4 regions of the Lysinibacillus sp. NPDC093190 genome follow, and region 1 is predicted to be linked to each of the others. Evidence: riboswitches for the same ligand, from Rfam matches in the RefSeq annotation. Region 1 holds a riboswitch; each other region holds the start of a gene.
What was found. A riboswitch is a leader RNA that binds a small molecule or an ion and turns the genes downstream of it on or off. The one in region 1 is predicted to bind cobalamin.

Region 1 (7,550 bases):
ATCCTGCATAATACTCAGCATCTCTTCTTCACTCGGTACACGTGGACTATGAATGTCATAAACGCCTAGCCCAATCCCTTTTTCATATGGATTGACTTGCAGAGAAGAAATCAGCTCGCCATGGCTACGTGACGTTTCGATTGAAATAACATCAGCATCCAATGCACTAATTGGCTCGATAAAATCATTAAACTCACAATAACACATATGTGTATGAATTTGTGTTTCATCCTTCACACTAGATGTAGCAAGTTTAAAAGCATTCACTGTCCACTCTAAGTAAGCTCCCCAATTTTCTTGACGAAGTGGCAAGCCCTCTCGTAATGCTGGTTCATCAACCTGAATAATTGAAATACCCGCAGCTTCTAGTGCTTCCACCTCTTTTCGAAGTGCCAAAGCAATCTGATATGATACATCCTTCCGTGAAATATCATCTCGTACAAAGGACCAATTTAAAATTGTCACAGGACCTGTTAGCATTCCCTTTACATAGCGATTCGTTTGGCTTTGGGCATAGGCTGTTTCTTTGACTGTCATTGGTGTTTCCCATGCAACGTCACCGTAAATAATCGGTGGTTTCACACAGCGAGAGCCATATGATACGACCCATGCTTTCTCCGTAAATGCAAAACCTGTAAGTTTTTCCCCGAAATATTCAACCATATCTGTGCGCTCAAATTCACCGTGTACAAAAACGTCGATATCTAATTCCTCTTGAATAGTAATCCAACGCTTTGTCTCTTGTTCGACAAACGCTGCATATTCCTCATTAGAAAGTTGTTGCTTTCGCCATGCACTTCGTATACGTTTGACTTCGTTTGATTGCGGAAAACTCCCAATTGTTGTCGTTGGGAACAGCGGTAATTGTAAGGCTTGTTGCTGAATCTTTTGCCGTGTTTTAAAATCACTATGGCGTTCAAAATCTTGTGCTGACACTGTTTGAATCGCTTGTAGAATACTTCTATTTTGACGAGTTGGGTGATTTTTCAACGCTTCAATCGCCTTCATACTTTCAGATATTTTGTGATTTGAGGAGCTGCCTGTGCCTTGTAAATATTTTGTTACTTCAATGATTTCAACTAATTTTTCATCTGCAAAAGAAAGGGCATTTTGAAGAACTGGATCGAGCTTTCTTTCAAGAGCAGTTGTAATTGGAACATGCTGTAAATTACACGAAGATTGAATCCATATTTCTTTGGCACCACTCAGCTGTTCAATAGCTTTAATAGTTGAGCAAACCTCTGCTAGATTGGAGCGCCAAATATCTCGTCCATTTATAATACCTACTGCTAATACTTTATCTTGTGGGAAGCCAAATTGACGTAATGCCTCCATATTTTTGCCATAGCCATGCACAAAGTCTAATCCAATCCCTTGAACAGGAAGTGTCACAATTGACTCATATGCCGATAATGATTCGAAATATGTTTGTAGCATAATTTTAGCCTCGGGTACCGATGTAGCTAATTGTGTATAAATTTCTTGAACAAGTTTAACCTCCGCTTCGTCTAGTGTTGTGGCAAGAACAGGCTCCTCTAATTGAATCCACTCTGCACCAGCATCCACTAGCTCCTTTAAGACCTGCGTATAAAGTGGCAGTAATGCTAAAATAAATGTAATTTGCGATAGTTTGTCATAGCCTTTTGTTAATTTACAAAATGTATAAGGGCCAATTATTGTAGGCTTTGCTTTAATACCAAACGCTTCCTTAGCCTCTAAAAAGTCTGCCAATATTTTATTTTCTGTTAATTGTAAAGGTTGTCCCTCATATTCTGGCACAATATAATGATAGTTTGTATTAAACCATTTCGTCATTTCACTAGCTACGGCTTTTTTACTACCGCGAGCTACCCCATAGTATGTTTGTAAATCCACTTTGCTACCCTGCCATTCAAAGCGCTTTGGAACTAAGCCAAACATCATTGCCGTATCCAACATTCTGTCATAAAGTGTGAAATCTCCAACAGTTATCATGTCTATGCCGAGGCGAAGTTGCTTGTTTATGCGTGCTAGGCGAATATCCTTTAAGTTCTGCAAAAATTCATCCTCTGAAAGCTCATTTTTCCAAAAAGCCTCTAAAGCCTTTTTCCATTCACGATCTTCTCCGATATACGGATAACCAACTGTAGTACTTGTATACGCCATGTTTATCTCTCCTATCAATCAATTATGCCTCGGCATAATTGCGTCCGGAATCGGCTTTGTGCTTAGGCCTGCATGAGGGCCGACACGATGTCGGTCATTTCGGTAATGCCACAGGACGTGGCGTTTTTACCGATGCAGGTCAGTTAGCCGTTATCGCATGGATGCGATGTTTTTAGGCTAACATCCTTTAAGAACTCCTTTCCGATTCCGTGACATCCGCCGGAGGCTTTGGGCCAACGTGATGTTGCACAGATAAATTGCCACAGGACGTGGCGTTCTTAGACTGAGTTCCTCTATTTCAGCGGATATTTGGACCCGCTGAAAGAAGTTAAAAATAAAAAAGCCACTCTCCTTTTTTTGGAAAATGGCTGTCATTGCATATCAAAATTAGCTATAAAGAAACAATACGAAACTCTTTCAAAATATCGCATGATTCATTGTCGCACAGGGCCGATACGGTCACATCTCACCACCTATTTCCACGTAGGTATTTGGTGTGTACTAGATATTGGCAGGTCTCCTGGCTTCTCATCAACACGCCTCACAGCCTTCCCAGTTTCCTAGTGGCAATTGTGATTTGCTCCGATTTACAGTTGCGGGACAGCGTCGGATTTGCACCGACTTCCCTTTTAAGCCAAACTTTCATTTGGCACCAACTCTTACACAATATTTAATTATGTTTTACTATAACACATATTTTTCTGAAGAGTATAATTATTTTCCAATTTGTTCGATTCTATCTATCATATTGGAGGTTCTATTTCCTTTATTTTTGCCTTTCTATAAAGGCCTCATTCGTGAGAAAAAATACTTTTCATTCGTCAAATTAAAGGATTTGGCATTAATATCCTAGAAGTAAGTATTGAGTAGAATTAAAGGAGGAGAAAAAATGGTTATAAGCTTACATCACGTTCAAATAACAATTCCAAAAGGTGCAGAAGAAAAAGGAAGGCATTTTTATTGTCAAGTATTAGGACTAAAAGAAATTGAAAAGCCTGATTCGCTGAAAGGACGAGGTGGATTTTGGTTACAGGTCGGCAATAGGGAGGTACATGTAGGCACAGAGGTTGGCTTTGATAGATTCACAACAAAGGCTCATATTGCCTATCAAGTTGAAAATATAGAACAGTGGAAAAAGGCATTAGCCGAACATCATATAGAAATTTTCGATTCAGTTCCTATCCCTCATTTTGAACGTTTTGAATTTAGAGATCCATTCGGTAATAGAGTTGAGATGATTCAGGAAATTTAAAATGGCCTCTACATATCTAGAAAACAGTTGAATAGAAGTTAATTTCTATTCAACTGGCATGCTGTAATTTTGTGAAATAAAGTATGAACCTTCAGCAAATCAACTCATCCACATGACAGACGTTTTAACAAAATATCATCCAACTTTTTAATTTTATCGGAACACTTTTACGTTTTATCGCCCAACATTTTAGTTTTATCGATTAACTTTCGCGTTTTATCACCCAACTTCTGAATTTTATCGACATCCGCCTTCCAAAGCTTAGAAAGTCCTTCACTGCCCCTATAACCTTTCGTTTCTACAAACACTTCACCCAACTGAAACATTTGTAATAAAATTGTAAATTAAGGCGATGAAGCCTTTTATATCAGGTGTTTACAGCGCATTCCCATCCACCGTGGTAACATTTACCTCAAAGAAGCCCTACTTTTTCATGCTACGATTAATTCCAATGGCAAGCCAAATTAGGATTAATCCTAACAAATAGCCTTCAGGAGGAAATTACAACATGAATAAACGATTTTTAACAACAACATTAGCATTGACGATAGGTTTTAGCACAGTAGGGATGGTACAACCAACTGTTCAACCTTTAGAAGTAGAGGCTGCAACAACAAATGCCCTGAATAACGCACAAGCAGTTAATACGAAAGCGGATCAACTAATTCAAACTGGAAAAAGCTTAATTGGTAAAGCGACATATAGTAATACAGAATACAAGGCTACATATCCTTATAAGTTTTCTTGTGCTTCATTTATTATGTACATTTTCGAGAAAAATGGTGTGGATATTGGGACTTATAATGAAGATTATATGATACAACAAGGAACATCTGTTAACAGAAATCAATTACAAAAAGGTGATTTACTATTCTTTAAGAGTAAAAAAACTGGGACAGATCCTGATCATGTAGGAATGTATATTGGAAACAATAAAATGATTCACATGGCTGATTCAAAGCAAAATATTGTGATTTCTGATTTAAATAGCAAACCATATTATACAGATAATTATGTAGGGGCCCGTAGAGTATTACCTACACTTCTTTCAGCTAATCCTGCAACGAAAGGCGATAAAATTGTTGAAAACGCCTTTAATTATAAAAATAAAGTAACTATGAGCTCTACAAATAATGAAGCAAGTCTTCGCTTTACAGCGCCAGGATATGTAGACTTCATCTATCGTAAAAGTGGAGTTAAACTTGGTACAACCAATTTAAAGGAACAAATGAATGTTGGTACAACGGTTTCACGTACCAATTTAAAAAAGGGTGATTTGGTGTTCTTCAATAGTGTTAAAGGCTCTAAAACCCCTTCACTAGTAGCTATCTATGCAGGAGATCAACGTATTATCATTCCAAGCTCTAATGGTATTACTTCAAGAGTACTAATGGTTGACTATTATAAAGAGCATTATATTACAGCAAAACGTGTTTTTTAAGTTAGTTTACTAGAACCATTTCAAATTTTTCAAATTTGAGATAATCAACAGAATTACATGTTTTATATTGTATATAGAAAAAAGAAGCTTTCCTTAAGGAAGCTTCCTTTTTCTATTATTTATTTTTTAACTGATTCGCAAAGTCTATCATAGATTTGCTAGACATTGGACCTTTAATAAGTACAATGGTTTCACTATCGAGCTTATGCTTTAGTATATCTAAAACGCCTGTAACATCATTAAACATATGAACATCTGCCTTGGTGCCATCCTTCAACGCTTGATTCGCAATATTTTCTGCTCTTTTGCCAATAGTAATAAGCGTATCAATATTTCTTTTCGCGACCATTGTGCCAATCTCTCGATGATATTTTTCTTCGAAATTTCCTAATCTCTTAATGTCACCTAAAATAAGAATTACTTTTTTCCCTTTTCCTATCGTATCTAAAACCTTCAGTGCTGCTTCAACAGAAGTCGGGTTATTTGTCCAAGTATCGTCTACTATAGTACATTCACCGATGCCTGTAGAAACTTCTAAGTGTCTTGCCATCGCTTTGAACGTTTTTAATTGCGAAATTGCGACAGCAATGGAAAGTCCCATTTCCTTTACGGCAGCTATAGCCGCTAATGCATTATATACTTGGTGTTCTCCGTATCCTGGAACAAATAAATTGTATTTGTTATTTGACACTTTTAGTACAAATTTCATCCCGCCTTTTGTGAATTGGATATTCGTAGCTTGATAATCTGACGTTTCGTTGACGCCAAAGGTAATAATCTTTCCTTTAAATTTATTCAGGGGGATCTTTTTAATGTTTTCATCATCACCATTTATGATTAACGTGCCATCTTTTCTTATTCCTTCTACAATTTCAGCTTTTGCTTTTATATAGCCATCAAGATTTATACATCCATCTAAATGATGGACACCGATGTTCGTAATAATACCAATCGTAGGTTGATAGATCATACACTGGTGTTTAATATTCCCTATATTCCCCAGTCCTAATTCAAAGACAGCTGCTTTTGTTTTCTGATCGATCCCCGTCAAGTACGGTAAGGATTGCCGTGGCTCATTTTTACTGCTGACAGATGCTTGAACATTCCATTCCTTACTAGCTATGTGTTTAATCATTTCTTTCGTTGTCGTTTTACCACATGTTCCGGTTAAAGCAACGACTGGTATTTGAAATAGATTTCTGTAATAATCCATAAATTCCCAATAGGCCTGCACAATGCTCTTGACGCGTATAACGGTCGTATTCTTCAGCGCATTTTTTAACTCTTCTAATGATTTATCAGAAATGACTAGAGATGGCCCCTTTTGATCTATTTCTTGCCAGTTGATTGTATCACTTTTACTAACAAACATAAGTGTATGATTTTGAGTCAGTTCATGTCGGTTATAATAAATTGCATGTTTAACAGACCAGTGTTCAGAACCGCTTAATAATTCTCCTTGTAATAATTTTCTTATATCGCTCACACTTATATGTTGCAAGTTAACTACGCCCCCTTTCTATAAAGTATATTTCTGAATAAATGAGTATCATAGTTTATGCATTTCTAACAATTGACTATAGAAATGCTCATTCTAGTAAATGATGAAAAATAACATTTATTTAGGTGAAATCTATTCAGATGATTTTTTTATTTTTAAATCATCTGCCAACTTAGAAACTTCTTTACTATACATATCACCTTTAATGAAAAGAATCGTATTTTCATCTACAATATCTTCTAACAATTTATAGACGCGCGTACTATTTTTAAAAATATACACAGGTGAACTCAATCCTGCCTCAATGGCATGAAGCGCCATAATGCTTGCATGTTCTCCTATCGTAATAAGTACATCGACCCCAATTTCACTAATTAATTCTCCCGCTTGTTCGTGAATAATATATCCCCAAGACCCTAAATCTGTAATCGTCCCAATAATGGCAATCGTTTTCTTGCCTTCTCCGAGCGCATTCAAAACCTTTAATCCTGCCTCTAAAGAAGTAGTCGTAATATTCCAAGTATCATCTATTAACATGGAATTATTAATGCCCTTAAACACCTGAAGCTGCTTATTCAGTTTTCGGAATGATTGCAGTTGTTCAGCTGCTAAAGAAATCGGCAAACCCATTTCATAAATAGCTGCAATCGCAGTGAGCGCATTATATACTTGGTGCTCGCCATAACCTGGTACATAGATTTCATAGAGCTTCTTCTTGTGATGAACGTTGAACAGCATACCATTTTTGTGGTAGCGAATATGACTTGCTTGAAAATCACAGGATTGATGCTTGCCTACTTTAATAATGCGTCCTTGAAACTTCGATAAGTCTATTTTACTTGTATTGATATCTTCAGCATTAAGAATTAAGGAGCCTGTAGGACTAATAATGTCCAGCATTTCACCCTTTGCTTGGATATACCCCTCTAGAGTTTTACAATAATTTAAATGATGTGCTCCTATATTTGTAATGATCCCAATAGTCGGCTTGAAATATTCCCCTGCAAGTTTGATGTCCCCCGGTGAACCAACTGCAGTTTCAAAAACGGCTGCGTCGGTATGATCATCAATATTCAGTAAATATTGCAAAGAAGCAGTTCTAGAATTACTGCTAAGTGGCGTGGATGCTACATTTTTTTCAGCAGAAAGTATATGTTTGATCATTTCCTTTGTCGTCGATTTACCAGAAGTACCAGTAATGGCTACGACAG
Region 2 (7,550 bases), on a different contig from region 1:
TCTCTACAATTTGATGGTTATGATATGTGTCACAATACAGAAGACATTATTGCGCAAATTGACTACGATAAAAACGCCGACCCCGAATATACATCCTCGAGTATTTTTTGTGCAAAAGGCAAAGGCTACTCCGTTCCATGGCATGAGGCAGCGGCAGCTATGCATTGTATTGACTAAATTCATAAAAACAGGACATGATTTTATATCATTGTCCTGTTTATTATGTTTCGTGGGGATTTACTATGCTATTGCGGGTAATCTTGCTTTGCACGGGTATTTGCTTTGCTTCCGCGTGTATTTACTCTACTTCGCAGGTATACCACTCCAGTTCACGGGTATTCTTCTTCACCCCGCGCGATTTTTTTTATAAAGCTTGTACTGTTTTCTGTGCTTGTTTAAAAATGCGATATGAAGGTTCCACCACAACGTGACTATGGGAATTAGAAAAATCAATTAAAACCTTGCCCGGTCGGCTTCTCAAAAGTTGCAAATTATCAATTAATTCAAGCAATAGTTCATGACCGTTACCACGTGGGTGCCAGTTTAAATGATAATCATTTAGCTCCTTCACAGCTTCTAAAAATTGCTGATACTCTCGCTCTACAAAATTAATCAGTTGTTTGTCTTTATGAGCTACCTGTGATAAATCCTCTAAATATGTTTCATAAAAGCGCATTACTATCGAGCACAATAAATCATTGACCCGAGCAGCACTTAATATTGGATTAGGATCTTGGGAAAGTCGCTCTAAATTTGGTTTTGCACGCGTCGAATCAATCCGTGTAATTAAATGATAATGCTCACCATTCACCTCATACACAATTGGATTTGTCGGCATATACATCATAAAACTATTTGTTTTTGTTTTAAGCTGATCTGTCATATCCGCCTTTGCAAAAAGGTGCCCATTAATATTTTCATTTTGAATCCAAATAATATCTTTGTTATATAAAATTTGCTCAAATAATCGTTCATTACTAATAAGATTACTAGCTATTAATTGATCAACAAGTGATTCTATAACCATTCTTGTTGTAGCTTTCTTAGTAACTTCAGTGCGTGGCTGCTTACAAATTTTCATATCTAAATATTGCGAATCCTGTGCTGTATATACATGAATATTCGTCATACTTGCATCCTCTTTTCGTACATATTTTCAAAACGGAAGTCATCAGTAAAAAAAGGATTTCCTATTAACGCGAGGAAATCCTTCATTCTATCTTTTTCGTTCATCATATAATGTCAAACAATGCCCAAATATCAAAGAATTAGCTCGATTGCCAATACCTTCTTTTATTTTGGGCGTTTGACGTACAGTGACGAACAGAGCATTCTGTTTTGTCAACATGCCACCTCCTATTCCTCGTAGGGTTATGGTGTGTACTCATAATAGGCAGGTATCCTGACTCATGATCATCGCTACTTTTCCCCTTCCCGTCGTTAAACAGTGGTATTTGAAAAGTCGCTCACATTTACAGTTGCGGGACAGTGTCGGATTTGCACCGACTTCCCTTTTAAGTAAATTGCACGCAATTTACACCTATTACTCCACGCTATTCAGTTGTCATAGGAATCTAGTATTCCTATTAGATTATTAAAATCAATTGTATAGGAGTGTATTTCCAAAGTCAAATAACACAATATATTCCAGTTTCTTATGCATTATCTTCTAGACTTTTTAACTCGGATTGTAAACATTAAACTAAAGCCCAGTTAGTTTAAGTGCATTTAATCACAATTACAAATAAATAATACACCCTTTTTCTTCTAGTTCTCTTAACCACTTTGGTATGTTTAATTGGTGGTTCCATCTAAGATCCAAACGTTCTAACCCCTCCATTTCCAGCAATGATTTTGGTAATTCCGTTAGAAGATTGCTTCTTAGATCAATTTCTAATAAATTCTTCAATTGTCCAATCTCTTCAGGTAATGTGGTCAATTGATTATGTCTCAAATTTAATCGTCTTAACCTTAAACATTTATGTAAAGATTGAGGTATATCTTTTAATTGATTATCTTCTATATCTAAAACACGCAATAATGACAATTCCCCTATATTTACTGGAAGAGTTGTGATTTGATTATTTTTTAAATGTAATTCCTTCAAGTTACTTAATCTACAAATACTGTACGGCAACTCTTTCAATTGATTATTCATTACACGCAGTTCTATAATATTGGTCAAATGTCCAAGTTCATCTGGTAATTTTAATAATTGATTATCACTTAGATTTAAATATTTCACTTTGACCAGCTTAGAGATCTCAGGTGGAATGGACTTTAATTTATTATTATGAAGGTATAAATAATCCTCCAGATTATGAAGGGATCCAATTTCAGGAGGAATAACGTCAATTTCATTATGCCCTGCATCCAACATTCTAAGATCTGTTAAATTGCCTATCTCCGCAGGCATTTTTTTAATCTTATTAACAGATATATTCAAAATTTTTAATCTGCTCATTTTATAAATTTCGGAAGGTATCGTTGTTAACCTATTATCAAAAAGGTTTAAATTTGTTATTTCTTTTATGGGTACATCTAAATTAGGTAAAGAGTCTAATTTCATATGAGGAAAATTTAGTTTCATTTGTCTGCTCCTTTTTCGAAAATACAATGTATGTATATTCCTCCAACTTGAATTTTTTGCACATTGTTTGAATAACTCTACTTAAACTACTTGAACTTCTTCTATAACATACCTGTTTATTCAACTAACCTGTTCCGTTAGTTGAATAGTAACAATATTTCGGAAAAACATCTATTATTTTTCAAGAAGAAAAAAGTTGTGCGCAAGGTCGGAACACCAGAAAGTTCCACTCAGAATCGTAGGCTTCGGGGTCATGCACATTCAACGCAAAAAAAGAACGCCCAACAAACGAATTGAATCGTTGTTGATCGAGTTTATTAAAATACTATGTGCATTTACAGTTGCGGGGCAGTGTCGGATTTGCGCCGGCTTCCCATTTAAGTAAATTACACCGAATTACGCCTATTATTCTATGCTATTTAGTTGTTAAATTAGCCATTTAAAGATGTAAGAAATAGTAGAGTAAATATTCCTTACTGACTATCAAACTAAATTGTAATGTGTAGTTTACCTACTGTTAAGAAATTGGAAAGGAAGACAAATAAAAAAGACTACCCAGTGAAGGACAGTCTAAATGTACTTTATTTACATGCAGGTGGTTGAGGATTATGACCTTTCATCGCTTTCTCATAATCCTCCTTAGTTATATGAATGATTTCTAATAGCTTGGTATCAAACCCACCATACACGAGAATAACCGGGTCACCATCTTTGATGTTTGATAAAGATAAATCACCACCATTTACATTTTTAGCATCTGGCGATCAAACATTGTTAAAACTTGCAGACCTTTGTTCACCAGTAATCCAATCTAGATTTATGTTTTTAAATGCATAAATTTTTATATCTTTAGGTAGCCAACTAGAATTTAGATTCATTTCATGGTCTGTTCTTTCTTGGTCAAATGTTGTAACGTAGAATACTAGGTTACCTTGTTTTACAGTATCCCAGTTAAAATACGCTTGGATTTCTGGCAAGTGCGAAAACATTGGATAACCTAAATCACTTTTATTAAAGAATGTTGCCGCATCTGCTGTATTCTCTTCTTCTTGCATTCCCGTAATATATCCGCCTGTAGTTGCTATTGAAAGTGCTAAAACGCTTGCTAGTACTTTACCTTTGATGTTCATTAAAATCATCCTTTTATTTGCGTTATTGTCTTACAAGTAATAACTTAATATAATTAGTCAAATCTTTTTACTATTAAATAAATTTCACCATATTTTAATTGGTGTTTAGTGTCGGATTTGCACAGAAGATCTTAATACAACTTCGGAGCTTTTCGTAGTTTAGTTGCTTGCTCAAATGAAAATGCAAGTTTTATTAGAACATCTTCACTAAATGCAGTTCCTGCGAATGTTATGCCAAACGGTCTCCCATTTTTCATATACCCTGCTGGGACGGCAATAGACGGATATCCAGCTTTCGCACTAATTGTCGAACCTATATAGGATGGAAAGATAATCGCATCTAATTCATATTTTTTTAATGTATAATCGATCCCTTGTTCTTGTGAAAAATACAAATCCTCTAGTTTTGCGTTTAAATATTCAGAATCTCTTAACGTGTTCGGTAAATTCTCTCTCGACTCCAATTTATCCTGCCCATATTTCAACGACTTTTCTTTTGATCGAATATTAAATTGAATTAACTCAGAGATAGAATGGACAGGCATGTGGGAAGGTAGATTGACAAGAAAATTATTTAAACTATGCTTTAATTCGTATAACGGTACTCCCCATTTCCAGTCTCTATGAAAAGTAGGGATTTCGATGCCTTCAATAATATCGGCTCCTTGCTCTCTCAAAACCTGAATTGCATTATTAAAAAGTGTTTCGTCATATTCCCCTGAGTCATAATAAGCTTTTGAGGCATTATTATAAACACCAATTCTAGCACCAATTAATCCTGCGGCATCTAAAAATTTGATGTAATCCTTATATAACCTTCTTTCACTTTTATATGTAGCGACGTCTTCTTGATCTACTCCTGTTAACGCTCCCAATAAAATAGCTGCATCTGTTACTGTTCTAGCCATTGGTCCTGCTGTGTCTTGAGAGTATGTAAACGGAATAATGCCCTGTCGACTAATGAGCCCAACTGTCGGTTTTATGCCAACTACTGAATTTTGAATAGCTGGACTTAAAATCGAGGCATCTGTCTCAGTTCCAATTGATAAAACAGAAAAGTTTGATGCCACTGCTACTGCCGAACCCGAACTGGACCCTCCTACAAAAAGTTCTGGATCACCATAAGGATTTAGTGTTTGTCCACCTCGAGAACTATAGCCTGCCCACATCGTACTCGACATACCGTTTGCTAATTCAGTCATATTCGTTTTTCCTAAAATAACAGCCCCTGCTTCACGGAGCTTTTTTACTAGAAATGCATCCTGCTTTGCTAAATAATTTTCTAATGCTATTACGCCCGCACTAGTATGCATAAAATCTTTCGTTTCGATATTATCTTTTAAAACTACCGGAATTCCGTGTAGAGGCCCTCTAGTCCCTTTTGTTAGTCTTTCTTCATCTAAAGCTTCAGCAATAAATATCGCTTCAGGATTAATTTCAAGCATAGAATTAATTCTCTGTCCATCTTGATCATACTTAGCAATTCTGTGTAAATAATACATAGTTAATTCTTTTGATGTTATATCACCATGTACCATAGCTGTCTGAATATCGATTACTGACAATTCTTCTTTAAGAAAACTATTAAAATTTATACCCATTCATATTCCCACCCTTCTTTCAAAATTATACCAATAAAATCAATTAATACATAAAATATCTTTTAGTGTTTTCAAATAAATTTCAAAGTCTCCTCAGGCTCCCGCAGTCGGATACTTATGTATGCTAACTCAAAGCTCTGCATGTAATTAACGTATAAACTTAAATGTTAAACTGCCCTCACATATCAATCTAAGGGCTTTAGTGTATACATTTTCATATTTTTTATATAACTGGTAATTTCGCTTGCCGCTCACCCCCAATTAATTACCAAATAATTATCAACTGTGCTACACTCTCTTTACAGATAAAATTTTCAGTTAGTTTAAAAAGGATGGGTGGAGATTATATGAAGATGCTTAGAGGCATTTGGGGTGTCCTTATGTACATATATGGCGTATCTTTATATATCAAATATTTTCAAAAAGTCAGCGAAGGATGGAATATAACTCTTCATGTTTTATCAGGGAGTTTATGTATTATAGGAATTACATTAATTGTTCAAGCAATAAGAATACATAAATAATCTAGAGCTACGGTCTCTTTCTTTTTGTAAAGAAAAGATCAGGTTGAGAGGTGAATGAATTGAATCATATTAATATTGAACTAAGGACATTAATACTTTTTCTTATTGGACTACTTTTAGTAATTAGTACTTTTGGATTTGTCATTAGAAAGCTGCTAGGTGTCGAAAGAAAGAAATGGTTTTCTTATAATCACCTTAACGAAAGACATAAAAAACTAGATTGGACTGTACGAATAATTTTTACGAGTCTATTTTTAATTAGTTCGTATTATACGATTTACAATGATTCAGTTGGAACTCCTTGGTATTTCGGAACTTGGTTTATCATAATTGTCTTTTTAATAACATCTGAAATGTTACGAGCATTTATGGAATGGAGATACGCGGAAAATAAAAGGGATTTTGTTGCTACTATCGCAGAAATGATGTTTATGATTAGCATAGTATTGTTGACGATAAAAACTGATTTTTTCGGCTTATTTAATATTTAATTTCGAGGCTAAGCGTCTCTAGAGAATAGACCGGGGCGGAAAAGTTGATAACAACGGTTAATCAATGCACTTGATATAAAATAAAAAAGGTTATTTCGCAGAAAATTAATTCCTGCAAAATAGCCTTTTTTAATGAATACTATATTTCTTTCAATTAGTGTCTACTAAATCTCTGTGTCAGCTTTTGTAAATTTTCAGCTTGTACACATAAGTCTTGTGATACTACCATGTTGACCGCTTGCATGGAAGCGCTTTGCTCATCAACTGACTGCAGAACGACCTCTGTATTATTAGATAAGCTATCCATTCCATTTGCGATTGTCGATACTAATTTTGTCACCTCATTCGCACTACTTGAAAGCTCTTCAGCTGTTGCAGAAATATCCTCTAGCTGGTTCGTCATTTTGCTAACATGCTGAGAGATCGTACCAAACGACTTTGTAGCCTCATCAATAACATAGACGCCCTGTTGAACGTTTTTCAAGTCCTCTTCGACAGAGGTAGCTACTTGTTTTGTATCACTTTCAATGCCCACTACTAGCTCGACAATTTGAATAGCCGAATGCTTAGATTGCTCTGCCAATTTTCGAACTTCCTCCGCTACTACTGCAAAGCCTTTACCATGCTCTCCGGCACGAGCTGCTTCAATCGCTGCATTTAATGCAAGCAAATTCGTCTGATCTGTAATAGCCGTAATCATGTCTGTCATCGATTTGATATCTGTCATTTTTCCAAATAATTGCTGCATTAATTCACTTGTTTTTTCAGTAGAAGTTGAAATAAATTCCATCTGATTTTTAGCCACATGTAAAATTTCCGCACCGTTGCCTGCAATGTCATTTGCTTCTTTTGCATGATCAAATACATCTTGCGTTGCCACGGTAATACGTTCAATGCCATCAGCAGTTTCCTGCATAGCAATAGCACTTTCATTTGCTGATTGTGCTGCTTTCTTAAGACCCTCAGTCGTATTCTCCATTTGTGAATCAACTTCGTTAACTGCATCTGTAATTTCATTTGTACTTGCTGATAGCTCCTCTATGCTCGCAGATAAATCTGTTGAACTACTCGCAATTTTTTGTGTCATCGTATGTAATTGTTCCTTCATCTCTAAAAACGCTTTAGCTAAGTCTGAGATCTCATCATTGGAATTAATTTCAATCGGAGCTGTACGCAAATTCCCATCAGCGATTGCTTGAGCGGATTCTGCTAAT
Region 3 (7,550 bases), on a different contig from region 1:
TACCCCATCATTTACTAAGCTTCAAAGAGCCCACAGAGTCCTTTTCAGTAGCAGACTATCAAAAATTAGTGCGAGCTAAAATTGTAGAAATTCAAGCGAGTGGTAAGCTACCGATTATTGTAGGGGGCTCAGGTTTATATGTGCAGGCAGTACTTTATGACTTTCAATTTACAGAGGAGCAGGTAGATGTGGCGGCGCGAAAAGCCTATTATGCAGAACTAGAGAAATTAGGTCCAGAGGCAATGCATGCTAAGCTTAAAAAATTTGATCCACAAACAGCAGAGACGATTCATCCAAATAATACTCGCCGTGTTATACGAGCGTTAGAGATGATTGAACTTAGTGGCGTTTCAAAGGCATCCGAAGCACACAATCGTGGAGAAGTTCCACTCTACAATCATGTGATTATAGGGCTTGGGCAAAATATGTCACGTGAAGTGCTCTATGATCGTATTAACCTTCGTGTCGATATAATGATGGAAAAAGGGCTTTTAGAAGAAGTAAAAGGCTTATGGCAGCAAAATATTCGAGGTGTACAGTCAATCCAAGCAATCGGCTACAAGGAATTATATGATTACCTGGATGAAAAATGTTCTTTAGAAGAAGCCATTGACAGTTTAAAGCAAAATTCTCGCCGCTATGCGAAAAGACAACTAACATACTTCCGAAATAAAATGGATGTATATTTTGTTAATAATGACGAAAAACTTTAATCAATTTCTAAAAATTACTAATTGCCAAATTGGTAGAACATGCTACTATAGGAATGAAGAGGTAGAAAGAGAGTATAGGGAGGCATTTTGATGAAATCAATTAACTTGCAAGATACATTCTTAAACCATCTACGTAAAAACAATGTTTTTGTAACTGTGTTTTTATTAAACGGATTTCAGTTGAAAGGAACTGTGAAATCCTATGATAATTTTACAGTATTATTACTAGATGCTGAAAACAAGCAACATCTTATTTACAAACACGCTATTTCTACATTTGTTCCAACAAAGCAAGTAGATTTTTTAGAGACAGACGAATAGAAACATTAGAGTAAAACAGTTAGTGTTCATGACACTAGCTGTTTTTTTGCCTTCAGGCTATAATGTAAGAGGAAATCGACATATTGGAGGACTACACAGATGAAAACTATGGATACAACAGAAATATTAGAACTATTAGATGCGAACGAAGACCTATACATTATTGATGTTCGAGAAGATGATGAAGTAGCACAAGGCATGATCCCTGGTGCTCAGCACATTGCTCTTGGAACAATCCCTGAACGCTTAGAGGAATTAGATGCTTCTAAGCCATACATTATCGTTTGTAAGGCAGGCGGTCGTTCAGCAAATGCTTGTGCATACCTTGAAGCGCAAGGCTTTGACGTAACAAACCTTGAAGGCGGCATGCTTGCTTATGATGGAGAGTTAGAATTTAAATAATGACATACTTTAAAGAGAAAGAGCCTATTAATATTTGCTCTTTCTTTTTTCTTGTTCTTATTTTTTTAGAGAGTTCATGATAAGGCTAAAATTTTTTTCGAAATTATTGTATGGATTATCCTTTTTTTGCTCACGAATCTTTAGGTTATAACTGGCAAAGTTTAAACCGGCACCGTAAATTTGTAATGCGCCATTCGCTAGATCACCTTTCTGAAGAAGTTCAATACCTTCCTTTAAGAAGTTTTCGCTCTCATCAAAGTGACATTCAGTAATGTTTTTATCTCCACTGTGAAATAACTTTAGGTTTTCAATGATTTTATTCGCTGTATCTTCACTTATTGTAGCGTCTACATTGATTAATATTTGGTTTATCGGTTTTACTAGCCGAGCATATAGGCTATCATAATTTTCACATGTTTCAGCAATTGCGTTTCTTAGCTCTTTTGTGTCCATCGTCTCTTCGCCTACCTTTTTATTTTGTCCTACCTTACATTGTATTAACCTCCAAATTTATCTAGCATGCCAGTTTCAATAATTTTTATCGTTTTTGGTACTTATCAAAAGATAGCATCTAGCATTAATATTCTTGCGTATGAATATTTAGAAATATGTTACAATTGAATTCGTTAAGGAGGGATTAGTATGTATCGAACGATTGCACCCCCAACAATGTCTTTACAGTAGAATCTACTGTTTAGGCATTCAATAAAAGCTTGCTAATTCTCAATAGATTCTACTGTATATCGAACACTATATACATGTAGAAAGTAGGAATTAGAAATGAGCGGAAAACTATCTTTTATTTTATCAATGATTATTTTTGGCGCTGTCGGTGTTTTTGCAAAATACATTAAGTTGCCTTCAAGTGAAATTGCCTTTTGGATGAGTCTCATTGGCTCTTGTTTTTTACTGTTGATTTTCCTTTGTAAAAAAGAAAGGTTTACGAGAACAACTATTTTGCAAAATAAAAGGCCCTTAATGCTTTCAAGCTTTGCCTTATGCGGCAATTGGATTTTCCTTTTCCAAGCGTATAAGGAAACAACCATCGCAAATGCAGCGCTAAGTTACTATTTTGCTCCAGTATTAGTGATTTGTTTATCACCTATAGTTTTGAAAGAGAAAATAGTTGTAAGAAAAATTTTTTATGTTTGTGTGGCTCTAGTAGGGCTGTATTTTATCGTTCAAAGTCAAACTACCGAAACGAGCGAACATTATATCGGTATTGTATATGGGCTTATTGCAGCTTGTTTCTATACAATAGTTACATTCACCAATAAGTATATTCATGGATTAAAAGAGCCTGATAATACAATTATTCAACTTACTTTAGCAGCGTTATTCCTTGCTCTGTATCTTATTGGGACAAATGGGTTCCAAGTCATGCAAATCGATATAAAATCAATTAGTTTACTCATAGCACTGGGCATTGTCCATGCTGGAATCGGCTTCTACCTATTCTTTTTCGGAATGCGTCATCTAAAAGGGCAAAGTATAGCTATTTTAAGCTATATTGATCCACTGACATCATTAGTGATTTCGACGATGATTATAGGAGAGAAAATGGCGACCCTACAAATAATAGGAGCTATTCTATTACTCGGCGCAACATGTCTGAGTGAAATAGATAAAACAAAGCGTATATCACAGTAGTAACGAATAAGAAGTTCCTGAAAGCATTTGTGCATAGCAGAAGTTGCACTTTGCCTTTCTACTCTTAATTGACTTCGCTGTGGCAAAAATTGTAGCAGCAACTTAAATCGGAGCTTGTGGAACTGGTATAGTACTACTTTGTACAGCTTGTATTGATGGAGTTTTTATATTAGGTTCATCTAATATTGATAAAAACAAGAAGCCTTCGAATAAAAGGCTTCTTATTTTTTTCTTACTTTTTTAGGGGGCAGTCATGCTATAAAAATAATTTAAGAGACAAGGAACCAAATAAATTAAAATAGTACCTATAGCAAAAACAGATATCACTTTTATCAGTTCTTTTTTAATTTCTTTTTTCAAGATAACACCACCTATAACACTCAATTGTAGTTAACTTAAAAAGTACTTTACATGATATGTTCTACAAATTTATACTAACATCTATTTCTGAATATTCATTCTATTGCGTAAGTGTGAGTGCTTTTTTACTAGTGTAAACGTTATTACTAGTGAATTATTAGCAGTGTGAATTAGCCTTTCATAAGATGAAAAAATATAGTTAATTTGTTTATATTAATCCACTTAATTATATTATTGAAGCTATTAGAAAAACACTTATCTTCAAGACTCAAAATTTTCATACGTATCTGACTGAACTTTCAGTAATAACTGCTATAGCAGTTACTACTTTAGTATTTTGTGTTAAAGTTTTTAAATATGAATAGTTAAGCATATTTAAAAACTTTAAAATTCAACAAAGCTCGAAAATTTTAAATGTTGACACAAAAAACACTTTATCGTACATTTAAAATAATTGCATAAAAGCATTAGGTGCCCATTGCGGGAGAATAGGGAATAAAGTGAAAAGCTTTAGCGGTCCCACCACTGTAAAAGGGAGTTTCATAGAGAATGCCACTAGCATCGCTGGGAAGGTTCTATGAAATGTTGAAATTGAGCCAGGAGACCTGCCTATCTGCTTCGGTTATATAGACGATGGAAAAGTCTGTAGTTTATTTGTTATGGAATAAACTACAGGCTTTTTATTTTTTCTCTAAATCATTCTTCGAGTAACAAGGGCAAAAAAGAAAGGGGAAATTTTCATGCAATTATTACAACAGACGATTCAAAACATTCAAAGTGTTGACCACAAAATGATGGAGCAGGCAAGAGAACGCATAGATGCACTTTGCAAGCCTCCTGGAAGCTTGGGAAGACTAGAGACTCTTGCTGTGCAACTATCCGGAATTACAGGAGAACTATTTCCTGAGATTGATAATAAAGCGATTATTGTCTGTGCCGCAGATCATGGTGTTTGTGATGAAGGGGTGACATCTAATCCACAAAATGTGACGGTCTTTCAAACATTAAATTTTCCTAGAGGAGGGACTGGTGTCTGTGCTATCGCAAAAATCACAGATGCTAAAATTGTCACAGTGGATGTTGGCGTAAAAGAAGATATTCCACATGATGCTGGTGTCATCCTAAAAAAAATTAAATATGGAACGGACAATATGGCAAAAGGTCCTGCTATGTCAAGGGAAGAAGCCATTCAATCTATTGAAGTAGGGATTGAGGTAGCTACGGAAGAAATAAACAAGGGGATAAATGTACTCGGGACAGGTGAAATGGGTAACTAATCTGTTACGATAAATTTAAACAAAACTATACAAATCTGTATAGAAGCATAGATTTATAACAGAATACCCTTCGTATCAAGAGATTGGTGCGAACTCCACGTTAATTGCTTTTAACTCCTAAAGCCTTGTGACCAACGCGGAGCTGGAAACGGCAGACGTAACGGTGCGAAAGCAGAAAAAACAACAAGGATGGCATAAGCTGAAAAAAATTACTCAGTGTCCGTAAAGGATTATCGTGACAACGGAAAACGGTGGCGCTAAGTGCTTTGGCAATGGATGTTTAGCAGCGAACTCCTAAATCTCTAATGAGACAAGGAAGACGTTCAACGACTATCTCCTTGAGGGAGAGTAAAACCGCAAGCGAATGGCGGAAGAAAAATGTGGCTCTTATTTAGAAGATAAGATGAAGATATAGTCTGCGCTTATGTGAAAGCATAAGAGGTCTACTCATGAGAGAAAGACTGCATGAAGGGTTGCGCCTTCGTGTGAACAAGAAAAATATATACAAATATAAAAATGTTAACAACCTCTCTAAATAGGGTAATGTGATTTTACCATAGTGAAAGAGAGGTGGTACGCATGGAATTAATGTCCATTGGGAAATTTGCTAAACGTGTTGGTGTAAATGTTGTAACGCTAAGAAGAATGGAAACAAAGGGCGAGCTTATGCCTGCCCATGTATCTTCTAGTGGTACGAGATATTACTCGAAAACAAAACGCTGAAATCCGTAATTTATATAAGCGACTTAACGACATCCGAACAAATCATTTACATCAGTGTTCTAATGAGATTGTGAAAACCAAGCCATCTCGTATTGTAATGGAACATTTAAATGTAAAAGGTATGATGAAAAATAAACATCTGTCGAAGGCGGTAGCCGGGCAAAAGCTATATGAATTCAAACGGCAAATTCAATACAAATGTGAAAAATACGGAATTGAATTTGTTGAAGCCGACAGATGGTTTCCATCATCAAAAACTTGTTCTTGTTGTGGACAAATCAAATCCGATATGAAACTGAAAGACAGATTATATATCTGCTCCTGTATTAAAGTTGGATAGAGATTTGAACGCAAACATTAACTTAGCAAATTACTCAATCTAAGGAATTTAACTGACACTAAACCTTAGATGTGTACGCAACGATACTGCGGAATTTAAGCCTTTGGAGAGTCATACTAAATGGTAGTAGCTTCGGCGAAACCAGACTCGGGAAATAAGGAAGACACAAATACGAAAGTCGAAAGATATAAGTTGTGTCACAGTAGAGATGTCTACATTTTTTTAAGCAATGTATATGTTTTTCGTATCGGAATTGGTAATACAACACCGAGTGCTGCCATATTATCGGTTCTTCGCGAATGTCATCCGAATGAAGTGACAGGCTTCGGTGCAGGTGTTGGACCAGGGGGAATAGCACATAAAGTAGAAGTCATTCACAATGCTATTGCATTAAACAAACCAAATTGTCATGATGCTATTGATATTCTTGCAAAGGTAGGTGGGTTAGAAATAGGTGCTATGGCTGGAGTGATACTTGCTGCCGCTGCACATCGTAAACCTGTTGTTATTGATGGCTTTATTTCTACTATTGCTGCTCTTATTGCATACAAACTCGAACCAAAGGTAAAAGACTATGTCGTTCCTTCACATGCCTCTGAAGAACCAGGTGCAAAAATTGCCGCTGAAATGCTCGGAGTTGAACCGATGTTGCAGATGAATATGCGATTGGGCGAGGGCTCTGGTGCAGCTTTAGCCTTTCCTATTTTGGACGCAGCTTGCTCTATGATGAAAAACATGGCTACATTAGAGGAATCTATGTTGCTATTGAAAAAATAACTTTATTAATCTTCAGGTGCTTTTTGTCGCTGCCATGGATGCACGGTGTTTGTGATAAATAAGAAATTAAATTGAAAAAATTCAAAACAAGCCCAAATATCAGATTTGGGCTTGTTAAAATGCAGCGGTATAAGGAAACAAGCTATGCTCGATTCAACTTCCGCAACGGTAAACGCCATTTCTTCATATATGAAAGTACTCTAAGTACTATGATCACACCAAATAATACATATAAAAAGAGATCCCCTGAAAATAGTTGAAGTCCGATGATAAGCCCGGCTAGTGCTGCCCAAACACCATAGATTTCATCACGGAGGACTAATGGTTGTCGTCTAGCTAATAAATCGCGAATAATTCCACCACCTGACCCTGTTAAGACAGCAGCTACAATAACGGCACTAATAGGCATGTCGAGCTTCACAGCATAAAGGGCACCTTGAATGGCAAATGCCGATAATCCAATAGCATCAGTGAAATTGCCCCAGCGATGCCAATGCTGAATAAGCCGATGTGGAAATAAGAAAAAAATTGTGATGGCTGCAATGGCAATTTGGAACATCATATCCTGCCCCCACAGTGTAGTTACAGGTAAACCTATAAGTAGATTTCGTATAGCTCCACCACCAAAAGCAGTTACGATACCGAGTATATATACACCGAATAAATCGTATTCTTCCTCCATTGCAATTATTGCCCCGGAAATAGCAAAGGCGATTGTTCCGACGATACTAAAAACCTCCCAAGCCAACCCTTTCACCCCTTATGTGAATAAATCATTTCATGTTGTTGTAGATTACAACCTAGAAAACATTAAAGTTACCTTTTGTATCTAGAAGTTTTTGCCAAGAAAATCATCGACTTACGATTTGGAATTATCAAATATCTTATTATAGCAGAATTAAATAGATTAAGGTCGTCATTAAGTTTAGTGCCTAATGAAAATCAGAAACAAATGCAATTTTTGCAGGCAAGCTCACAAATTGTTAA
Region 4 (7,550 bases), on a different contig from region 1:
AAAACCCAGTTTAATACTGGGGCGGCGGTTTGTCAGGTCAAGTATTTTTACTTTTCTGGGTAATCTATATGTAATGGAGGTGAACTAAACAACCTCTAGTATTATTAAGTCGTAACAACCAAGTTGAACTTACCCTGTGTGGAACTGACCATACATTAGAGCAATATCATTTCTACAATTTTAGGATATGGTTAAAAAACCCCCCGTCAACCATTTCTATTAACAAAATAGTTTGACCGTAAATTACACTCCATTCAAGTATTGATCGAACCGTAGCTAAGAGAATATAGTGTTGTTTTATTGGCTATGTAATTAAAAAAATCCTTATTAGCGTTTACAAATGCTGGAACGGATTTTGTGTATCACTGGATTTGTTGCCTTGCGGTTGATTTTTTCTACTAAAATAAAATATAACTCCATTGGAATTGAAGGCAAAATGCATTTTAATAATAGTATAGGGAGTGAAAATGATGAGAGAAATAAATATTGCAAAAGTTATTACAACAAAAAGAAAAGAAAAAGGTATCACACAAGATAAACTTGCTGAGTATGTCGGTGTATCGAAGGCTTCCGTATCCAAATGGGAGACGGCTCAAAGCTATCCGGATATCACCCTGCTGCCACAATTGGCAAACTATTTTAATATAAGCATTGATGAACTCATAGGCTACCACCCGCAAATGACAAAAGAAGATATAAAGAAAACATACCAACGGCTGGCTGAGGATTTTAGCAACAAGCCTTTTGATGATGTACTTGATCAATGCCGTGCAATTATAAAGAAATATTTCTCTTGTTTTCCTCTGCTACTGCAAATGGCTAAATTATTTGTCAATCATTTTGTCCTTGCTACGGAAAGGGGAAAACAAGAAGCACTGTTACAGGAAGCCATTGATTTATGTATCCGGATTAAGAAGGAAAGTGATGATATTTGGATCGCGAAGCAGGCAAATTCATTGGAAGTGCTATGTCATATTATCTTAAATCAACCAATGGAAGCTTTGGAATTACTTGACGAAACAATGAAACCGCCGATTAGTGATAACTTTTTACTCTCCAAAGCCTATCAAATGACAGGAAATATAGAGAAGGCAAAGGAAGCTTTGCAGGTTAGTCTGTATCAACATCTTCACGGCCTACTTGCGCCGGCACAGTCATACTTGCTGTTAGTTGCCAATCAACCTGAAAAATTTGAGCAGGCCCTTGAACGTTTTATCGAAATTTCAAAAATCTTTGAAGTAGAAAAACTGGACCCTAATTTGTTGTAACAAATAGTCCGACACTAAATTTGTTAATTCACCAGGTAAAGTACCGATCACTAATTTCCCTGCTTTTAATTTTTTAAGTTCAATTATCTGATTGCTTGTATTATCTATTGCTCGAAAAATATGAGTACATTGCTCATGCAATATCTTACCAGCATCTGTAATAGCTATTTTTTCCCAAGACGATCGAATAGTGGAATGCCAAGTTCATTTTCCAATACTTTAATTTGATGGCTAAGCGTTGGTTGAGTAATATTCAATTTTTCGGCAGCCTTTGTAAAATGAAGTTCATTGCACAATACTAAAAATATTCAAGCTGTCGTATTTCCATATACGTACCTTCTTTAATAAGATTATTTCTTATATTATAACATTATTTATATAGAGAACCGTTTAATTCATCGGAGAATTGATATCAAATTTAGTAATATGAGAGGAGTCAAATACAATATCGAACTCCACCATGCGACTGCCATTTTTGCATAAAACCCTTCATGATTAACACTATTAGAACGCTATCAATCTGATTACCTTCAACAAAATAATTTATCAGCATGACCACCCGAAAACGACTTAAGAGAAATCATTATTACATAAATTTTCACTATTCAATTGCAAAAGAACTACCTAAATCCCACAATTCATCCTCTAGAGTTTCTAATAGAGTTTTTGTTCTCTTTTCCATATTATCAGGGAGCTCTTTTTTACTGAAATATGTAAGTTTCAAACTCTCACCATCCTTTATCTCCAACACACCACTTACATTTTTAGCAATATAAAGATGAATGACTGTATAGACTTCATCCCCATTTGGATATTGGAAATAATAATCTGGTCCTGAAAAAACACCAATCAGGTCAAATTCATTGGCTACGAGTCCTGTTTCTTCATGGAGCTCACGGTAAGCAACTTCTTCTAAAGTTTCATTTAGTTCCATTGAGCCCCCGGGTAATCCCCAATCCAACGTATCCGAACGATGTTGAAAGAGAATTTTCTTATCATCGTTTATCACAAGAATTGTCGCCCCGATGCTTATAATCGGCCTACTACCGATAAGTTTCCTTAATTCTGAAATATAGCCTATACTCGTCCCCCTAATACTTGTCATTAAAAAATATTCGTTTTTTCAAAATATGAATCCTCTATTTTACTTCCAAGTTTTAAAAATAGCTTCATTGGTATTGATCAACAATCTTTTTTGTGCAAAATAGTGCTAAAAAATACAGAATAGTTCTTCAAAAATGAAAAATAGCTTTTTATGATCAGGCTTTTTCAAATTTTGACTATATTGATTGTTTTGAAAACTCTATGTTAAGGTTAAAAGACAAATTGAATATGCTAAATTTTGGTGGTTCAAATGGATTTATTCCATTTGATTAAAAGGGAAGTTGGTGAGAGTCCAACACTGTCCCGCAACTGTATTTAGGAGTTCAATAACAAAGCCACTGTTTTGTTTGTCAAAATGGGAAGGTGTTATTGTAGCGTTGATCATAAGTCAGGAGACCTGCCACTAAGGTAAGCATCAATTGACCTACGAGGATAGGGAGGTGTTAGCTACTGCATGATCTTTGTGAATGCTTGTAAATTCACTGTTTATTTGCTCTGTCATGCTTTTGTAGATTAACAACTTCTCAAAGGGGTAGAAGTTGTTTTTTTTGTAGTTCTTTCGTGTTTAATTGGTAACGCTTACAAGAATAATTAAACAAAGGGGTTGTAATGAATGGAGTTAAATTATTCGCCAGGTCTTGATGGCATCATTGCCGCTGAAACAAAGCTATCTTTTTTAGACACTATAGGAAGTCAAATTGTCATAAGAGGCTATGATTTGATTGAATTATCACAGAAATATTCATATTTAGACATTGTCTACTTATTGTTGCATGGGGAAATACCAAATACCAAGCAACAAGCTGATTTACAGGACAAGTTGAAATCTAATTATCAAGTTCCACAAGAGATTTTTCAAATTTTCAAGTTATTGCCTAACGGGACACATGCTATGGATGGGCTTAGAACAGGAATTTCTGTTTTAGCAGGCTATGATCAGCACATCAATGATCGTTCTACTGAAAAGAATTTGACGCGAGCATATAGACTTTTAGGTGGCATGCCCAACATCGTAGCGAATAGCTATCGTGTATTAAATGGTCAAGATGTCGTGGAGCCTGATAGCAAGCTTTCCTATAGTGCAAATTTTTATTACATGATTACTGGCAGAAAACCAACTGCGTTAGAAGAAGAAATCTTTGATCAGTCACTCGTTTTATATAGTGAACATGAGATGCCAAATTCGACGTTTACAGCTCGTGTAATTGCCTCTACACAATCTGATTTGTATGGTGCTTTAACTGGGGCTGTCGCATCATTGAAAGGTAATTTACATGGTGGGGCAAATGAGGCTGTGATGTATATGCTTCTTGAAGCCAAAACAGTTGAAGGCTTTGAAACATTGCTGGAAAACAAACTACAAAATAAAGAAAAGATTATGGGCTTTGGTCACCGTGTATATATGAAAAAGATGGACCCAAGAGCGCAAATTATGAAAGAGGCTTTGCACAAATTATGTTTGGAGCAAGGGGATGACCGCTTATATCACATGTGTGAAGCTGGTGAAAAAGTGATGGTACAGAAAAAAGGGTTGTACCCAAATTTAGATTATTATGCAGCACCAGTGTACTACATGCTTAGTTTGCCGATTGAAATATATACACCAATCTTCTTTGGCTCACGAACTATCGGCTTATGTGCTCATGTGATAGAACAGCATGACAATAATAGATTATTTAGACCTCGTGTCAATTATATTGGCGAGCGTCATAACCTTGAAGAATTATCGGTATAATCAAGTTTTAACAACTCGCCATAGAGCTGATGGGCATTCTGACCAATGTCCATCAGTATACCAGTATATCAAATTCATGCCTTGAGAGGAAGATATAGATGATTAAAACAAATGACATATCTAAGACAGATCAATTACTAACTGATATTGCCGATTACGTATTAAATACAACGATTACAAGTGAAGAGGCATACGAAACAGCACGTTATGTATTATTGGATACTTTGGGTTGTGGCATTTTAGCCTTACAGTATCCTGAATGTAGGAAACTTCTTGGTCCAGTAGTACCAGGTACAGTCGTCCCTAATGGTACACGTGTTCCGGGAACTTCCTATGTTCTTGATCCAGTTAGAGGCGCCTTCAATATCGGTTGTATGATTCGTTGGTTGGATTATAACGATACTTGGCTTGCGGCTGAATGGGGACATCCTTCAGATAATTTAGGTGGCATATTAGCTGTTGCGGATTATTTGAGTCGCGTACGTATTGCAGAGGGTAAAGAGCCTCTAAAAATGAAAGACGTTTTAGAAATGATGATACAAGCCCATGAAATACAAGGCATTCTAGCACTAGAAAATAGCTTAAATCGTGTAGGTTTAGATCATGTTCTGTTTGTCAAAATTGCGACAACAGCTGTTGTGACAAAAGCATTAGGTGGCTCTCATCAAGAAATTATCAATGCATTGTCAAATGCTTGGATTGATAATTCAAGCCTACGAACATATCGACATGCACCTAATACAGGTTCTAGAAAATCATGGGCTGCTGGAGATGCAACAAGCAGGGCAGTGCAATTAGCTATGATGGCCGTGAAAGGCGAAATGGGATATGCAACAGCCTTATCAGCACCTGGCTGGGGGTTCCAAGACGTTCTCTTTAATAAACAAGAATTAAAACTTGCTAGACCACTTGCATCTTATGTCATGGAAAATGTTCTATTCAAAGTTTCTTATCCAGCCGAATTTCATGCACAAACCGCTGCTGAATGCGCTGTGCATTTACATCATGAAGTGAAAAATCGATTAAACGATATTGAAAAAATTGAAATTACTACACATGAATCTGCCATTCGTATCATCGATAAAGAGGGGCCTCTCAATAATCCAGCTGATCGTGATCACTGCATTCAATACATTACAGCTATTGGTCTCATCTACGGAGACATTACAGCAGACCACTATGAAGATGATGTGGCCGCAGATCCAAGTATCGATGACTTGAGAAATAAAATGGAGGTCGTTGGAAAAACACAATATACAATCGATTACTTAGACCCTGAAAAACGCTCGATTGCCAATGCTGTTCAAGTTGATTACAAAGATGGCACATCATCAGAGCTAGTTGAGTGTGAATATCCTTTGGGACACCGATTCCGTCGAGAGGAAGCATTCCCTCAAATCATTGATAAATTCCATCAAAATATGAGTACACATTATTCTCAAAAACAATTAAGTAAAATTAATCAGATTTGTGCTGATAAAGAGCTTCTTGAAAATAGTTATGTTCATGAATTTGTAGATTTATTTATTTAGGAGGTTTTATAGATGGCGTGGATTGTGAACGAAGCAGTTTCACAAAAACAATTGGCTGAACAATTTCGAGCTTTAATCACTCATTCAACTATTTTGCAAATACCAGGAGCTCATGATGCAATGGCAGGCTTAATGGCTAAAAAAGTTGGTTTTGAGGCATTGTATCTTTCTGGAGCTGCCTACACAGCGAGCAGGGGCTTACCTGATTTAGGAATAATATATTCAAATGAAGTTGCTGAACGTGCTAGCGATATTATTCGTGCAACTAATTTACCAATACTAGTAGATATTGATACTGGCTTTGGTGGTGTATTAAACGTTGCACGTACAGCTCGCGAAATGGTAGAGGCAGGAGTGGCTGCTGTACAGCTTGAGGATCAAAATCTTCCCAAAAAATGTGGTCATTTGAATGGTAAAACACTCGTTTCCCAAGAGGAAATGATACAAAAAATAAAAATGATTAAACAAGTAGCGCCTACTTTAGTTATTGTTGCCCGCACAGATGCAAGGTCTGTAGAAGGTTTAGAACAGGCAATCATTAGAGCTAAAGCCTATGTAGCAGCCGGTGCGGATGCTATTTTTCCAGAGGCTCTACAATCGGAAAAAGAGTTTAGACAATTTGCAAGTGAGCTAGATGCTCCTTTATTAGCCAATATGACTGAATTTGGTCAAACGCCTTATTATACAGCTAAGGAGTTTGAAAAAATGGGCTATGCGATGGTTATTTATCCCGTTACATCAATGAGAGTAGCAGCAAAAGCATATGAACGAGTGTTTGACTTAATAAAAAATACAGGGACTCAAAAAGAAGCTATTGAGGATATGCAAACTAGAAGTGATTTATATGAAACAATTTCTTATTACAAATTCGAAGATTTAGATAGTGAGTTGGCGAAAACCATCTTACCTAAAGAGGAAATAAAGTAGGAGAAAAGGAATCTGCTTTTCTCCTCTTTCTTTCAAGGGGGCCTAGTATGGATAAAATAGAAGACAAAATGTCGATCTTTACACCTGAGGACTTTCAAGATGAGGAAAAGCTCATAGCAAAAACTGCAGAGCTGTTCATTAAACAAGATGTCTCACCTAATATTTCAGCTATTGAGCAGCATCAATATGATGTCACTCGTCAATTATTTCAAAAAGCAGGTGACCTTGGTTTACTTGCCATTGAGATACCCGAAGACTATGGCGGACTTGAGCTCAATAAAAAAATCTCAGGGTTAGTTGCAGAAAGAATGGGTTATGGTGGCTCATTTAGTGTATCTTACAATATTCATGCAGGGGTCGGCACATTACCCTATGTCTATTTTGGAGATGAGTCACAAAAGCTGAGGTACTTACCAAAGCTGGCTTCAGGTGAATGGATTGGAGCCTATGCCCTGACGGAGCCAGACGCAGGTTCAGATGCATTACGTCCCAAAACAAATGCGATTTTGAATGAGGATGGCACAGCATGGGTATTAAACGGTGAAAAGCAATGGATTACCAATGCTCAGCTAGCAGATATCTTTGTTGTTTTTGCGAAAACAAACGAAGGAATGACAGCTTTCATTGTAGAACGTTCCTTTGCAGGAGTATCTGTGGGGCAAGAAGAAGAGAAGATGGGCATTAAAGGGTCTTCGACGGCAACCCTTATTTTGGAGGACGTTGCAGTACCAAGTGATAATGTTCTTGGCGAAGTTGGAAAAGGCCATAAGGTTGCTATGAATATATTGAATATGGCGCGACTAAAGCTAGCTTTCTCAAACATTGGAACTTCCAAACAGGCACTTCAATTAGCTGTGAATTACGGTAAGGAACGAAAACAATTTCAAAAACCCATCGTTGATTTTACAATGATACAGGAAAAACTTGCTGAAATGGCAGTATTAATTTATGGCGCAGAAAGTGCTGCATACCGAACAGCTGGAG

Region 2: linked by a shared signal. The riboswitch ahead of ACQKOF_RS14015 (leucine-rich repeat domain-containing protein) and the one ahead of metE (5-methyltetrahydropteroyltriglutamate--homocysteine S-methyltransferase) in region 1 are both predicted to bind cobalamin.
Region 3: linked by a shared signal. The riboswitch ahead of ACQKOF_RS01635 (nicotinate-nucleotide--dimethylbenzimidazole phosphoribosyltransferase) and the one ahead of metE (5-methyltetrahydropteroyltriglutamate--homocysteine S-methyltransferase) in region 1 are both predicted to bind cobalamin.
Region 4: linked by a shared signal. The riboswitch ahead of mmgD (citrate synthase) and the one ahead of metE (5-methyltetrahydropteroyltriglutamate--homocysteine S-methyltransferase) in region 1 are both predicted to bind cobalamin.

Annotation. Positions count from the first base shown of each region.
Region 1 covers NZ_JBNNVG010000019.1:91,545-99,094, forward strand. Annotated here, with positions in the region: gene metE (5-methyltetrahydropteroyltriglutamate--homocysteine S-methyltransferase) at 1-2,145, opposite strand, end outside; cobalamin riboswitch at 2,639-2,817, opposite strand; gene ACQKOF_RS15700 (VOC family protein) at 3,035-3,397, shown strand; gene ACQKOF_RS15705 (C40 family peptidase) at 3,906-4,838, shown strand; gene ACQKOF_RS15710 (UDP-N-acetylmuramoyl-tripeptide--D-alanyl-D-alanine ligase) at 4,954-6,339, opposite strand; gene ACQKOF_RS15715 (UDP-N-acetylmuramoyl-tripeptide--D-alanyl-D-alanine ligase) at 6,472-7,550, opposite strand, start outside.
Region 2 covers NZ_JBNNVG010000016.1:74,099-81,648, reverse strand. Annotated here, with positions in the region: gene ACQKOF_RS14030 (GTP-binding protein) at 1-177, shown strand, start outside; gene ACQKOF_RS14025 (hypothetical protein) at 365-1,129, opposite strand; gene ACQKOF_RS14020 (hypothetical protein) at 1,217-1,345, opposite strand; cobalamin riboswitch at 1,376-1,559, opposite strand; gene ACQKOF_RS14015 (leucine-rich repeat domain-containing protein) at 1,739-2,590, opposite strand; cobalamin riboswitch at 2,815-3,011, opposite strand; gene ACQKOF_RS14010 (hypothetical protein) at 3,355-3,720, opposite strand; gene ACQKOF_RS14005 (amidase family protein) at 3,852-5,321, opposite strand; gene ACQKOF_RS14000 (DUF4181 domain-containing protein) at 5,905-6,336, shown strand; gene ACQKOF_RS13995 (methyl-accepting chemotaxis protein) at 6,491-7,550, opposite strand, start outside.
Region 3 covers NZ_JBNNVG010000001.1:344,082-351,631, forward strand. Annotated here, with positions in the region: gene miaA (tRNA (adenosine(37)-N6)-dimethylallyltransferase MiaA) at 1-713, shown strand, start outside; gene hfq (RNA chaperone Hfq) at 804-1,034, shown strand; gene ACQKOF_RS01620 (rhodanese-like domain-containing protein) at 1,134-1,436, shown strand; gene ACQKOF_RS01625 (hypothetical protein) at 1,494-1,889, opposite strand; gene ACQKOF_RS01630 (DMT family transporter) at 2,217-3,086, shown strand; cobalamin riboswitch at 3,899-4,073, shown strand; partial or broken gene ACQKOF_RS01635 (nicotinate-nucleotide--dimethylbenzimidazole phosphoribosyltransferase) at 4,187-4,717, shown strand; partial or broken gene ACQKOF_RS01640 (MerR family DNA-binding transcriptional regulator) at 5,303-5,431, shown strand; partial or broken gene ACQKOF_RS01645 (RNA-guided endonuclease InsQ/TnpB family protein) at 5,445-5,829, shown strand; partial or broken gene ACQKOF_RS01650 (nicotinate-nucleotide--dimethylbenzimidazole phosphoribosyltransferase) at 6,033-6,563, shown strand; gene ACQKOF_RS01655 (trimeric intracellular cation channel family protein) at 6,706-7,311, opposite strand.
Region 4 covers NZ_JBNNVG010000004.1:114,443-121,992, reverse strand. Annotated here, with positions in the region: gene ACQKOF_RS05240 (helix-turn-helix domain-containing protein) at 468-1,268, shown strand; partial or broken gene ACQKOF_RS05235 (LysR family transcriptional regulator) at 1,266-1,596, opposite strand; gene ACQKOF_RS05230 (NUDIX hydrolase) at 1,870-2,349, opposite strand; cobalamin riboswitch at 2,598-2,791, shown strand; gene mmgD (citrate synthase) at 2,986-4,107, shown strand; gene prpD (2-methylcitrate dehydratase) at 4,206-5,639, shown strand; gene prpB (methylisocitrate lyase) at 5,652-6,566, shown strand; gene ACQKOF_RS05210 (acyl-CoA dehydrogenase family protein) at 6,614-7,550, shown strand, end outside.